DNA from 2 places in the Kribbella sp. NPDC051586 genome. Region 1 is predicted to be linked to the other one. Evidence: riboswitches for the same ligand, from Rfam matches in the RefSeq annotation. Region 1 holds a riboswitch; the other holds the start of a gene.
The links. Region 1 has a riboswitch for glycine ahead of gcvP (aminomethyl-transferring glycine dehydrogenase). Riboswitches for the same ligand answer to the same signal wherever they lie in the genome.
Positions count from the first base shown of each region.

Region 2: it holds a riboswitch for glycine, as region 1 does, so the genes downstream of both, ACIA58_RS03560 (L-serine ammonia-lyase) here and gcvP (aminomethyl-transferring glycine dehydrogenase) in region 1, are expected to answer to the same signal.

Region 1 covers NZ_JBITDF010000002.1:283,217-289,653, forward strand. The annotation lists gene ACIA58_RS11780 (serine hydrolase domain-containing protein) at 1-31, opposite strand, end outside; gene gcvP (aminomethyl-transferring glycine dehydrogenase) at 707-3,538, opposite strand; glycine riboswitch at 3,611-3,700, opposite strand; gene ACIA58_RS11790 (dihydrodipicolinate synthase family protein) at 3,716-4,609, opposite strand; gene ACIA58_RS11795 (MerR family transcriptional regulator) at 4,637-5,143, opposite strand; gene ACIA58_RS11800 (bifunctional nuclease family protein) at 5,461-5,955, opposite strand; gene ACIA58_RS11805 (MerR family transcriptional regulator) at 6,005-6,437, opposite strand, start outside.
Region 2 covers NZ_JBITDF010000001.1:713,586-720,022, forward strand. The annotation lists gene ACIA58_RS03545 (hypothetical protein) at 1-424, opposite strand, end outside; gene ACIA58_RS03550 (helix-turn-helix transcriptional regulator) at 556-1,386, opposite strand; gene ACIA58_RS03555 (SDR family NAD(P)-dependent oxidoreductase) at 1,489-2,181, shown strand; gene ACIA58_RS03560 (L-serine ammonia-lyase) at 2,182-3,555, opposite strand; glycine riboswitch at 3,634-3,726, opposite strand; gene ACIA58_RS03565 (alpha/beta fold hydrolase) at 3,887-5,296, shown strand; gene ACIA58_RS03570 (hypothetical protein) at 5,300-5,527, opposite strand; gene ACIA58_RS03575 (aminopeptidase P family protein) at 5,720-6,437, opposite strand, start outside.

The DNA of each region.
Region 1 (6,437 bases):
CAGCAGCAGTATCAGGACGCACAGAAGTCACCCAACACCTCCACAACAAACAGACCCACAACGTCCTGACATACTAGATGTCCGCGCGGCGGCCAGCAGGACACCCTCAGCTCACGCCTTCTCCACCACCACCTCTTCCACGCCCCGGCATCATCGAGTCTGCGTTCGAGGAACTCCGTCGGGCGGAGATTCGCGACCACGACCCGATAGTCGCGAACCGGAAAGAGCAGTTGCCTCATGCAGCAGCCGATCCGATCCGGTGGGTAACGAGTCCTCCGGGCTATCTTTGAGGGTATCCAGAACCGGCGCGGCGGCCGCTTTTCGGTAAGAAGTTCGCGCTCAGTGGCAATTATGTTCCGGTAGGCTGCTGCGGCCCGCCGGCCAAATACAGCCAAACCTCCGGCCGACCACCGCAGCCAGCCATCACTCTGTAATCCTTCTCCCGCGAGCAGGGTGCCGTCGGTAGCGGCGGCGAGCCGCATGTACGGCAGCACCATCACCACCTGCCGGTACAAGCCCAGCGCCGGCGGCCCGGTGGGGTCGATCTGCGTCTATGACACGCTGGCCGCACGCGAGAAATTTCCGCCCGATCATTGGAGCCCGGCCACCACTCTTCTTCAATCTGTTCTCAGAAGGCTCAGTCAAGACTTCTGAACAGTCTCCTTTGTTAACTTCTCTTGTTCTTGTTTTTTCTTTCCCTTGCCTTCTACTCGAAGGCTTCTGGGGAGGGGCAGGAGCAGATTAGGTTGCGGTCGCCGTAGGCGCCGTCGATTCGGCGGACCGGGGGCCAGTACTTCGAGGCGCGGTCGACGGAGCGGGGGAAGGCGGCGTCTTCGCGGGTGTAGGCGTGTTCCCACTTGTCGTTGATGACGGATTCGGCGGTGTGGGGCGCGTTCACCAGCGGGTTGTCGGCGGCGGGCCATTCGCCGGCGGCGACGCGGTCGATCTCGTGGCGGATGGCGATCATCGCGTCGCAGAAGCGGTCGAGTTCGCCCAGGTCCTCGGACTCCGTCGGCTCGACCATCAGCGTGCCCGCGACCGGGAACGACATCGTCGGCGCGTGGAAGCCGTAGTCGATCAGCCGCTTGGCGACGTCGTCGACCGAGATCCCGGTCTCCTTCGTCATCGGCCGCAGATCGAGGATGCACTCGTGCGCGACCAGACCGTTCTCCCCCGTGTACAGCACCGGGAACGCGCCCTCGAGCCGCTTCGCCACGTAGTTCGCGCTCAGTACGGCGGTCTTGGTCGCCTCGGTCAGTCCGGAGGCGCCCATCATCCGGATGTACGCCCACGAGATCGCCAGTACGCCCGCGGACCCGAACGGCGCCGCGCTGATCGGCCCGACACCCGACTCGGGGCCGGCCTGATCGAGCAGCGGGTGGTTCGGCAGGTACGGCGCCAGGTGCGCGGCGACCGCGACCGGGCCGACCCCCGGACCGCCACCGCCGTGCGGGATGCAGAACGTCTTGTGCAGGTTCAGGTGGCTGACGTCGCCGCCGAATTCACCCGGCTTGGCCAGCCCGAGCAGGGCGTTCAGGTTCGCGCCGTCGACGTACACCTGCCCGCCGTGCTCGTGGACGATCGAGCAGACCTCGCGCACGCTCTCCTCGTAGACACCGTGCGTCGACGGGTACGTGATCATGATCGCCGCGAGCCGCGCGGCGTGCTCGGAGGCCTTGGCACGCAGGTCGTCGAGGTCGATCGTGCCGTCGTCGTTGCCCTTGACAACAACCACCTTCATGCCGGCCATCACCGCGGAGGCGGCGTTGGTGCCGTGTGCCGAGGCCGGGATCAGGCAGACGTTCCGGTCCTGGTCGCCGCGCCCGTGGTGGTACCCGCGGATCGCGAGCAGACCGGCGAGCTCACCCTGCGAGCCGGCGTTCGGCTGGATCGAGACCTTCGCGTAGCCGGTGACCTCCGCCAGCCAGCGCTCCAGCTGACCGATCAGCGTCACGTACCCGGCGGCGTCCTCGACCGGCGCGAACGGGTGCAGGTCGGCGAACTCCGGCCAGGTGACCGGCTCCATCTCGGTGGTCGCGTTCAGCTTCATCGTGCAGGACCCGAGCGGGATCATCCCGCGGTCGAGCGCGTAGTCCTTGTCGGACAGCTTGCGCAGGTACCGCAGCATCGCCGTCTCGGACCGGTGCGTGTTGAAGACCGGGTGCGTCAGGTACTCCGTCGTCCGCGGTACCGCGATGTCGGAAGCGGTCAGCCCGTCGTCGTACTGCGCACCGAAGGACTGGCAGACCCGCGTCAGCGTGGCGACGTCGGTCTTCTCGTCGCAGGAGACGCCGACGTGGTCCGCGTCGACGAGCCGCAGCCAGATGCCGTTCTGCCGGGCGGCGTCGACCACGTCGGCGGCCTGACCCGGCACGCGGGCGAGCACGGTGTCGAAGAAGTCGTCGTGCACGACCTCGACCCCACCCGCGCGCAGCGACGCGGCCAGCTTGCCGGCGTAGTGGTGCACGCGCTCGGCGATCACACGAAGGCCGTCCGGCCCGTGGTAGACGGCGTACATCGACGCGACCACGGCCAGCAGGACCTGCGCCGTGCAGATGTTGGAGGTCGCCTTCTCGCGGCGGATGTGCTGCTCGCGGGTCTGCAGCGCCAGCCGGTACGCCGGGGAGCCGTCCGCGTCGACCGAAACGCCGACGAGGCGACCGGGTAACGACCGCTCGAGGCCGGACCGCACGGACATGAAGCCGGCGTGCGGGCCGCCGTAGAACAGCGGTACGCCGAAGCGCTGCGACGAGCCGATGACGATGTCGGCGCCGGCCTCACCCGGTGCCTCGAGCAACGTCAGCGCGAGCAGATCGGAGGCCACGGCAACCAACGTGTCGCGCCCGTGCGCTGCCTCGATCAGCGGCTTGAGGTCGCGGACGGCGCCGTTGGAGCCCGGGTACTGCACGAGGAGACCGAAGAAGTCGCCCTCCGGCAGGCCCTCAGTAGTGTCGGCGACGACGACCTCGATGCCGAGCGCCTCGGCCCGGGTCTGTACAACGGCGATGGTCTGGGCGAAGCAGTCGGCGTCGACCAGGAAGCGGTCGGAAGTGCTCTTCTTGTTCGAGCGATGAGCCAGCGTCATCCCCTCGGCGGCCGCCGTGCCCTCGTCGAGCAGCGACGCGTTCGCGGTCGGCAGACCGGTCAGGTCGGACACGACCGTCTGGAAGTTCAGCAGCGCCTCGAGGCGGCCCTGGGAGATCTCCGGCTGGTACGGCGTGTACGCGGTGTACCAGGCCGGGTTCTCGACCAGGCGGCGGACGATGACGGAGGGCGTGAAGGTGCCGTAGTACCCCTGGCCGATCATCGAGGTGGCGACGTTGTTGCGGGCCGCGAGCTGGCGGAGCTCGGTCAGCGCGTCGACCTCCGACGCGGGCTCAGGCAGCCGGAGCGGCTCGGCCGACCGGATCGAGTCCGGTACGGCGGCATCGACCAGCGCGTCGACGTCGGCGTACCCGAGAAGCTGCACCATGCGCGCGACCTCGTCCGGGCGTGGCCCGATGTGGCGGTCGGCGAAGATTGCGGACAGTTCGGTCATCAGAGGCTCCGTTGCTGGCTGTGCTTCGTAGCCTCCCCCTCTGTCACGCCACTGACCGCGCTCCAGAGTCGCCTGTGGCACTCGGTCCATGGGCCTGAGAGGTTCCGGGGAGGAATTGCCCCTTCGGCGCCCGATGACACGGGTCTCTCCCGAGTGCTGTGTACGGCTGAAACGAGGCTACCAGGAATCCTCGAACAGTTCGGGCAGCAGCCGGCGGGCGACCGGCCGCGCGGCGTCGACCTGCTCCGCGGTGGCCGACTGCATCGGCCAGCGGACGCGGGTGCCGACGTCGGCCCAGTCACCGACCGCGGCGAGGAACTTGTCCAGCGCCGGGTTCGACAGGCCGATCGTCTGGAGTGGTACGACGTGAGCGGCGAAGAACTCCGCGATCCGCCGCTCGACGTCCAGATCGTGCGCGGTCCGTACGGCGCCGGTGGGCGACAGGGCGGCGACGTTCGAGTAGCTGCCGTGCGCACCGAGTGACGACATACTCGCCAGCAAGTGGCCGGGTACGAAGATCGCCAGCCCGGACCGAGTCGCCTCGTCGAACCAGGCCTTGTCCCCACCGGCAGTCTTCAACCCGATCAAACTCGGCACTGCCTCGGCCAGCTCGCACAGCTGCCGCGGCGCAACAGCCGTCTTCGCGTGCGGCGGGTTGTACAGGACGAGCGGCACCTCCCCTGCCACGTCTGCCACCCGTTGGAGGAAGGCCGGCACCTCACGCGCATTCAGCGGAAGCCAGTCCGGGACGATCACCTGGATCGCACCAGGCGCCAGCTTCGCCGCCCGCTCGACCCGCGACAGCTGGACCTGCGCCGACGGATGACTCGCGCCGATCTGGAACGGTTTGCTGGACCCCGCGAGCAAGGAGTTGATCCGGTCGAACTCGTCCTCGGTCAGCGTCTGGAACTCCCCCGCCGTCCCGTGCGCATACAGCCCGTCCAGCTCGCTGGCTTCGAGCACGGCGAGTTGGGACTCGAGACGGCCGAAGTCGATCGAGTCGTCCACGTTCAGGGGCAGCAACAAAGTCGCCCACACACCGCGGAGCGAGTCAGCAGTGAGTGGGCGCACAGGGGTAAATCTACGGGCAGAGCTAGGTCAGCCGGTCATCCGGGCGCGACGGCGGGCGGCGAGCTCGTCGCCGGCGTGGCCGTCGGAGTCCCCTTCGTCGTGACCGTCAGCACGCTCCGTGGGCAGCTCGGACAGCGAACCCTCGACCTCGCGCCAGACGCCGCCGAGCGCGATACCGAACACGCCCTGGCCGCCGGCCAGCAGATCGATCACCTCGTCGGGCGAGGAGCACATGTACACCGAAGCGCCGTCGCTCATCAGCGTGATCTGGGTCAGGTCGTCGAAGCCGCGCTTGCTGAGGTGCGCGATCGCGGTCCGGATCTGCTGCAGCGAGATCCCGGCGTCGAGCAGCCGCTTGATCACCTTCAGCAACAAGACATCACGGAAACCGTACAACCGCTGCGTCCCGGAGCCGGTCGCCGGGCGAACCGACGGCGAGACCAGACCGGTCCGTGCCCAGTAGTCGAGCTGCCGGTAGGTGATCCCGGCCGCGGCGCAGGCCGTCGGTCCCCGGAACCCGACGTCCTCCGGCATCGGCCGCAGGTCGTCGTCGAACAGCAGACCCTGGACGCCGGCGGTGGCCGTAGCAGCTGCCACAGCCTCGGCGTGCGCGTCGGACGTCGACTGCGCCGTCAGATCCGTGTCGCCGGTGCGTGTCACGCCTGAGCCTCCCTGGATACCGACTGGAACGAGCCATCTCCGTGGAGTGACAGCACCCCACGACTCCTTCACGGTAAGCCGCCGCCCCAACCGGGTCAACGACAACCGCATCGAGCCGGGAGCGTGTCGCGACCGCCGTACGAATCGTTACCAAGCCGCTCTTGTACCACCCGGGGCCAAAACTCCGGGCGTCAACTCTTGTCGAAGTCCTCCGGAGTCACCTGGTCGAGGAACTCCCGGAACCGCTCGACCTCCTCTTCCTCCACCACCTCGTCGGTGTCGTCGGTCTCACTCTCCGGAACCGGGATGCCGGCCTCGGCCAGGATCTCCTCGGCGCAGAACACCGGGGTGCCGGTGCGCAGCGCGAGCGCGATCGAGTCCGACGGGCGGGCAGAGATCTCGGTCTTGTCGTCGAAGACCAGGATGGCCTCGAACACACCGTCGTTCAGGTTCACGATCCGGACCTGGCTGAGCGTGTGCCCGAGCACCCGGATGGTCTCGGCGAACAGATCGTGGGTCAGCGGCCGGGGCGGCTCCATGCCCTGCTGGGCGAAAGCGATCGCACTTGCCTCAGCGGCACCGATCCAGATCGGCAGGTACCGCTCCCCGCCGACCTCTTTCAGCAGCACGATCGGCTGACTCGAGGGCATCTCCACCCGGACTCCGACCACGTCGACTTCGCGCACACCTTCAGCCTACTCCGCAGGGAAGCCCCGAGTAGGCCCGCGGGGTTGCCTATGGACGCGGCAGGCGGGATCGGACCAGCGCGGTATGCAGGCGGACGGTCAGGGCGGCCAGTTCCTCGGTCTGTTCGGTACGCCGAGGACCGGTGACCTGCTCGATCAGGCCGACCTCGCGATCGGCCGCCGTACGGAAAGCGCGCAGGTGCCGGGGCTCGAGGCCGTAGCCGGCCAGCTCCGCGGCGACCTGGGCGATGACGATCGCGTCGCCGCCGTAGTGGTTGCCGCTGGCCACCACCAGCCCGTGGCTCTCCAGCTCGGCGAGCAGCTCGGCCGGTACGCCGGCCGCGGCCCGCAGCTCGTCCCGGGTCAGCCGCAGCTCGGTGCCCGCGGCACCGAAGTCGTCCGCGACCGGCTGACCGGGGGTCTGCGGCAACGAGGCCGGCGCGACCGGTGGGCCGGCGGCGGCGGGACGCAGCCCGCGGTCG
Region 2 (6,437 bases), on a different contig from region 1:
GCGGCACGGTTGGCGGCACGGTCGGCGGCCGCCGGGTCACCGATGTCGTCGGCCCGGTCGTCTCGGCGATCTGCGGGACCGGCGTGGCCGGGGCGAGCGTGGAGTACGGCGCCGTCGGGTGACCGGTCGAGACCTGGATCCCGCCAGGCGTGGTTGCTGTCGGCAACTGCGTCGGCAGGACGGTGGGCGTCGCACCCGGCGTCGGGGTCGCCGTACGCGGAATCGCCGGTACGTTCTGGGTCGGCTGACCTGGCTGCAGACCCGCGACCGGGCTGGCCGGCTCCGGACCGCGACCCCAGATCCCGAGCAGGACGAGCACAAGGCAGCCGAGCAGCAGGACGACGAGGCCGGCAACGGCCTGCCGACGATGCCGCGGGTTCTGCCAGGGCGGGCGGCGGGATGCCGTGGCAGAGATTGGCTTCACAAGGCCCGCAGATTATCGGTCGAAGAGTCGATTCAAACAGCCCTTGGAAGAAATTCCACGAAAGAACTTCATATTCCAGTAATTCCGGACCGGCTACGCGACCGTAGGAATGCAGTGCGTTAGCTGATTGCTCAGGTCAGGGCCTGCAGACCGATGACCGACAGCAGCCGGAGCTTCTCGGCGGCCTCGGTGTTCGGTGCGGCGGTGTACACGACGATGCGCAGATCGCTGCCCGGGACCGCGAGGACGTCGCAGTCGATGGTGAACTCGCCGACCTCCGGATGCCGGATGGTCTTCCGCTCGGACCGATGGAAGCCGACGACGGGATCGGCCCACAGTTGCGCGAAGTCGTCGTCCCGAGCACGGAGCTCGTCGATCAGCGCCCGCAGGCCGGCGTCGTGCGGGTACCGCGCGAGCGACGCCCGCAGATCCGTCACCATCGCGATCCGGAAATCCCGCTGCTGTTCCGCTGTCTGTACGACGCGATCGCCCGGCGCCACGAAATGCCGGTAGACGATGTTCCGCCACCGGCCACTCCACTCGGACGGATCGCCGATCACGGCAGCGAACAGCGAGTTCCAGGTGATCATCGTCCACGCGGCATCGCACACGCACAGTGGTGCGCCGTCCAGCTGATCCACGATCCGCTGCACCCCGGGCGGGATGTACGCCGAGATGCGCCCGGGCGACGGCGCGACCTCGCCGGCGAGCCCGAACAGATGGTTGCGCTCGGCATCGGACAGCCGGAGCGCCCGCGCCAGCGCGGTCAGCACCTGCGCGGACGGCGAGTCCGATCGCCCCTGCTCGAGCCGGACGATGTAGTCGACCGACAACCCGGCCAGCTGGGCCAGTTCCTCGCGCCGCAACCCCGGCGCCCGCCGCCTGCCGCCGCCCGGCAGTCCGGCCTGCTCCGGTGTCACCCGGTCGCGCCAGGCGTGCAGCGTCCTGCCGAGCTCACCCATGTCCCCAGTATTCCGCGCCCGCTCCACATCAGCCTGGTACTGCCATTCCTTAGGACATGGTGGGTACTACCTCGCCCGGACCGCCGGCGAGAGGCTCGACTCATGACCACGACACTCATCACCGGGGCGAACAGAGGCCTCGGCTACGAAACCGCCCGGCAGCTCATCGCGGCCGGACACACTGTCTATCTCGGCGCCCGCGACCCGCAGCGCGGCAAGCAGGCGGCCGCCGATCTCGGAGCGCAGTACCTGCCGTTGGACGTGACCAGCGACGAGTCGGTCGACGCGGCCGCGGAACAGCTGGATTCCCTCGACGTGCTGATCAACAACGCCGGCATCCCCGGACCGCACAAGGAGATCCGGGATCTGACCGCCGACGACTTTCACGAGGTGTTCGACCTGAACGTGTACGGGCCGGTGCGGATGATCCGCCGGTTCCTGCCGTTGCTGGAGCGCAGTGACAACCCGGTGATCGTGAACGTCTCCAGCGGCCTCGGCTCGATCGCCACCGCCGTGGATCCGGACGTCGCGACCAACGTGCCCGTCTGGGTGCCCGCCCCGGCGTACGGCTCCTCGAAGGCAGCGCTCAACATGCTGACGGTGCAGTACGCTCACCAGTTGCCGAACCTGCGGATCAACACCGTCGACCCGGGCTACACCTCGACCGACTTCAACGGCCACAGCGGATACCAGACCGTCGAGGAAGGCGCGGAGATCATCGCGCGGCTGGCGCAGATCGATCAGACCGGGCCGACCGCGGAGTACCTGAGCCTGCACGGCACCGTCGCCTGGTGATCAGCACTCGATGACGTTGACGGCGAGGCCGCCGCGGGACGTCTCCTTGTACTTGATCTTCATGTCGGCACCGGTCTCGCGCATGGTCTTGATGACCTTGTCGAGGGTGACGACGTGGACGCCGTCGCCGTGCATCGCCATCCGGGCCGCGTTGATCGCCTTCACCGAGGCCATCGCGTTCCGCTCGATGCACGGGATCTGCACCAGCCCGCCGACCGGGTCGCAGGTCAGCCCGAGGTTGTGCTCCATCGCGATCTCGGCAGCGTTCTCGACCTGTTGCGGCGTACCGCCGAGGACCTCGCACAGCCCGGCGGCGGCCATCGAGCAGGCGGACCCGACCTCGCCCTGGCAGCCGACCTCGGCGCCGGAGATCGACGCGTTCTCCTTGTAGAGCACGCCGATCGCGCCGGCGGCCAGCAGGAACCGGACGGCGCCGTCCTCGGTCGAACCGGGCACGAAGCGGCGGTAGTAGTGGAGCACGGCGGGAATGATGCCCGCGGCACCGTTCGTCGGCGCGGTGACGATCCGGCCGCCGGAGGCGTTCTGCTCGTTCACCGCGAGCGCGAACAGGTTGACCCAGTCCATCACCTTGAGCGGATCCACCGACCACGGATCTTGGGTCAGCTTCGTGTGCAGTGCGTGCGCCCGGCGCGGCACCTTGAGGCCGCCCGGGAGGATGCCTTCGGTCTCACAGCCCTCGCGGACGCAGTCCTGCATCACCTGCCAGATGTGCAGCAGGCCATCGCGGATCTCGTCCTCGGTCCGCCAGGCCAGCTCGTTCGCGAGCATCACCTCGCTGATCGACAGCTGCGACTCGCGGCACCGGTCGAGCAGCTCCGCGCCGGTGGTGAAGGGGTACTTGAGCGGGGTCGTGTCCGGCACGATCCGGTCGCCCGCGGCGGCGTTCTCGTCGACGACGAATCCGCCGCCGACCGAGTAGTAGGTGCGCTCGCGCAGTACGGCGCCGGTCTCGTCGCGGGCCACGAAGACCATTCCGTTCGGGTGGTACGGGAGAGCCTTGCGGCGGTGCATGACCAGGTCGGTGTTCTCGTCGAACGCGATCTCGCGGCCGCCGGCCAGCACGATCCGGCCGCGCTCGCGGATCGTCTCGACCCGGGCGTCGACCGAGTGCGTGACGACCGTCTCGGGGTCGGCGCCCTCGAGGCCGAGCAGGACTGCCTTGTTGCTGCCGTGACCGTGGCCGGTCGCCCCGAGCGAACCGAAGAGCTGGGCCTCGACGGTCGTCGTCGCGGCGAGCAGGCCGTCGTCGGCGAGGCCGAGTGCGAAGGTGCGGGCGGCGCGCATCGGTCCCACGGTGTGGGAGCTCGACGGGCCGATCCCGATACTGAACAGGTCGAAGACGCTGATCGCCATCGTGCGGAGGTTCCTTCCGGTCGCCGTTGACCGTTGGTGTCCTCCCCGCTCTGTCAGGCAGATGCCTTCCAGAGGTGCCTCGCCCGTGCGGTGAAGGTGCCTGAGAGATTCTTGGGGAGAGTTGCTCCTACGGCGCCCGGTTCAGGCCCGGGTCTCTCCCGCACGGGTTCATGCGGCTGTTGAATTGAGTGACGGTCTGGACGGTACGGCGGTGCGCCCGCCAACGTCAATCCGGCCGGCCCGGACCCCAGTGAGCCCCCATGCCGCGATGGGGGTCACGCGGGGTTCGTCCCTGATGACGGCAGCAAGCGATTGCCGAAGGATCGTCGGCATGAAGTTCATCCGACGCGCCCTGGCCGGCGCTGTAGTACTCGGCGTCGCGACCGCCGGGCTGACGACGACCGCCTCCGCTGGTCCCAGCCTGGTGCGCTGGGCCGATTGCAAACCAGAAGGTGACGACGATCCCGCGGTGGTGAAGGGCTCGCAGTGTGCGACGCTCCAGCTGCCCGTCGATTGGCGGAACCCGAGTGGGCCGACCTTCGACCTGGCGATCGCCCGCCGGACCGCGAAGGGCGACCGGATCGGCGTCCTGGTGTTCGGGCCGGGTGGGCCCGGCGACTCCGGCGTCGACCGCATCAAGACAGGGATCAGCCGGTTCAGCACAGATCTGCAGGACCGCTTCGACATCGTCAGCTTCGACCCGCGCGGCGTGGCCCGCAGCAATCCGGTGCAGTGCTCGGCCGCTCTGCTCGCCAAGCAGCCGTCCCCGATCATCAAGAGCACGACCGAGTTCACCGCGACGATCAGCTACAACAGGCAGCTCGCCACGGACTGCCGCGAGCACACCGGTCCGCTCTACGACCACATCGACACCTGGCAAACGGTGCGCGACGTCGACGCCATACGCCGGGCGCTCGGGGAGTCCAGGATCTCGTTCCACGGCAGCTCGTACGGGACGCTGCTCGGTGCGCAGTACGCCGAGACGTACCCGAACCGGGTCCGCGCGATGGTGGTGGAGAGCGTGATCGACCATGGCTCACCTACTACGAAGACCTTCCTGGACGACCAGGCAGCCGCGGCGCAGGACTCGTTCGACGAGTTCGTGAAGTGGTGCGACGCCGCGACGAGTTGCGCACTGCACGGGCAGGACATCCGCGCGCTGTGGGCCGGACTGCTGGCGCGGTCGAGTGATCCGTTCAAGTTGAGCTTCCAGGTGTTCAAACTGCTCTACGACCCGCAGTGGAGGGCACTGGCCCAGACGTTGAAGGACCTGGAGACCCCGTCAGCTGCCGCCGCCCCGACTGGGCTCGCGCAGTACCCGCTGGCGGTGTTCTGTCAGGACTGGAACCTTCCGGTGAAGGACTACCGCGCGTACGCCGCGCACCTGCAGCGGCTCGCGCGCAACAACCAGGACATGCGCTACCCCGGTCAGCTGATGGCAGTGTCGATCTGTCTCGGTGCACCGAACGCGAACAACCCGCAGCACGTGCTGAAGGTCCGTGGGCTCAAGACGCCGGTGCTGCTCGCCAACGCGATCCATGACCCTGCTACGCCCTACAGCATGGCGCAGAGCGTCCAGCGTCAGCTCGGCCGAGCCGGCGTGCTGCTGACGTACGAGGGCTGGGGACACGGGAGCTACAACTCGAGCCCGTGCATGCAGACCACGATCGACGACTACCTGATCGCGCGCGACGTACCCAGGCGCGGCAGCAGCTGCGCGGCCGTGCCACCAGTCGGGTGAAGCTCAGACCGGTACGCCCGTGACTTCGAGGACGCGGTCGAGCTGGTCCCCTCGGACCAGCCGGCCCGCCATCAACCGGAGCTCGGTGCAGGCGGTCTCCAGCGCCTGCGCCTGGGTCCGGCAGTTGTCGACGAACCAGAACGGGTCGTCGGGCTGCGGATCGTCGGCGTCGTCGATGTCGGCGTACCAGTGCCGAATGCCGTAGTGGACTACTCGCACCCGTAGATTCATGATGACTACTCCCCGTACCCGGGGATGCTGGGTCCCCCCTGGCCCCAGTCGGGGCCGCCTCGGCCGGGCACGTGGAACGCGGCCCCCCACTAGCCACGCGCCCGGCCGAGTTCGACCCTCCCCCGCTCTGTACATCGTGCTGAGCGGTCCGGTGTTACTGGTGGTGACGCTTAATTTTGAGCGATCGCTTGATTACTTCAGGTGTGAGCGGGTCCACTGCTCCAGGCCGTCGGTGGTGATCGGGAGGTCCTCGGTGAGGATCTCCAGCCGGTCGGAGTGGACGACGACGTTGTCCTCGATCCGGATGCCGATACCGCGCAGCTCCGGCGGTACCGTCTCGTCGTTCGGGTGGAAGTACAGGCCCGGCTCGACCGCGAGCGCCATACCGGCCTCGATGGTGCCGGCGAAGTACGCCTCCGGCCGGGACGCGTCGCAGTCGTGTACGTCGAGGCCGATGTAGTGCCCGGTCCCGCAGACGATGTACCGGCGGTGCTGCTGACCGTCCGGGCCGAGCAGCTCGTCGATCGACGCCTCGAGCAGGCCCCAGTCCCGCAGCCCCTCTGCCAGCACCCGCAGCGCCTCGTACTGGAAGGCGCGGTACGGCGCTCCGACCTTGACCGCCTCGAGCGACGCGAGCTGCGCCTTGTGCACCAGGTCGTGCACCTGCCGCTGCGCCGCGGTGTACTCACCGGTGGCCGGGAACGTCCGCGTCACGTCAGCGGTGTACAGCGTGCGCGTCTCGACGCCCGCGTCCAGCAGGATCACGTCGCCCTCGTTCACCGGGCCGTCGTTGCGGACCCAGTGCAGCACCGGCGCATGCTTGCCAGCAGCAACGATCGACGCGTATCCGACGCCGTTGCCCGCGGTCCGCGCGCGCCGGTCGAAGGTGCCCTGCAGCCAGCGCTCACCG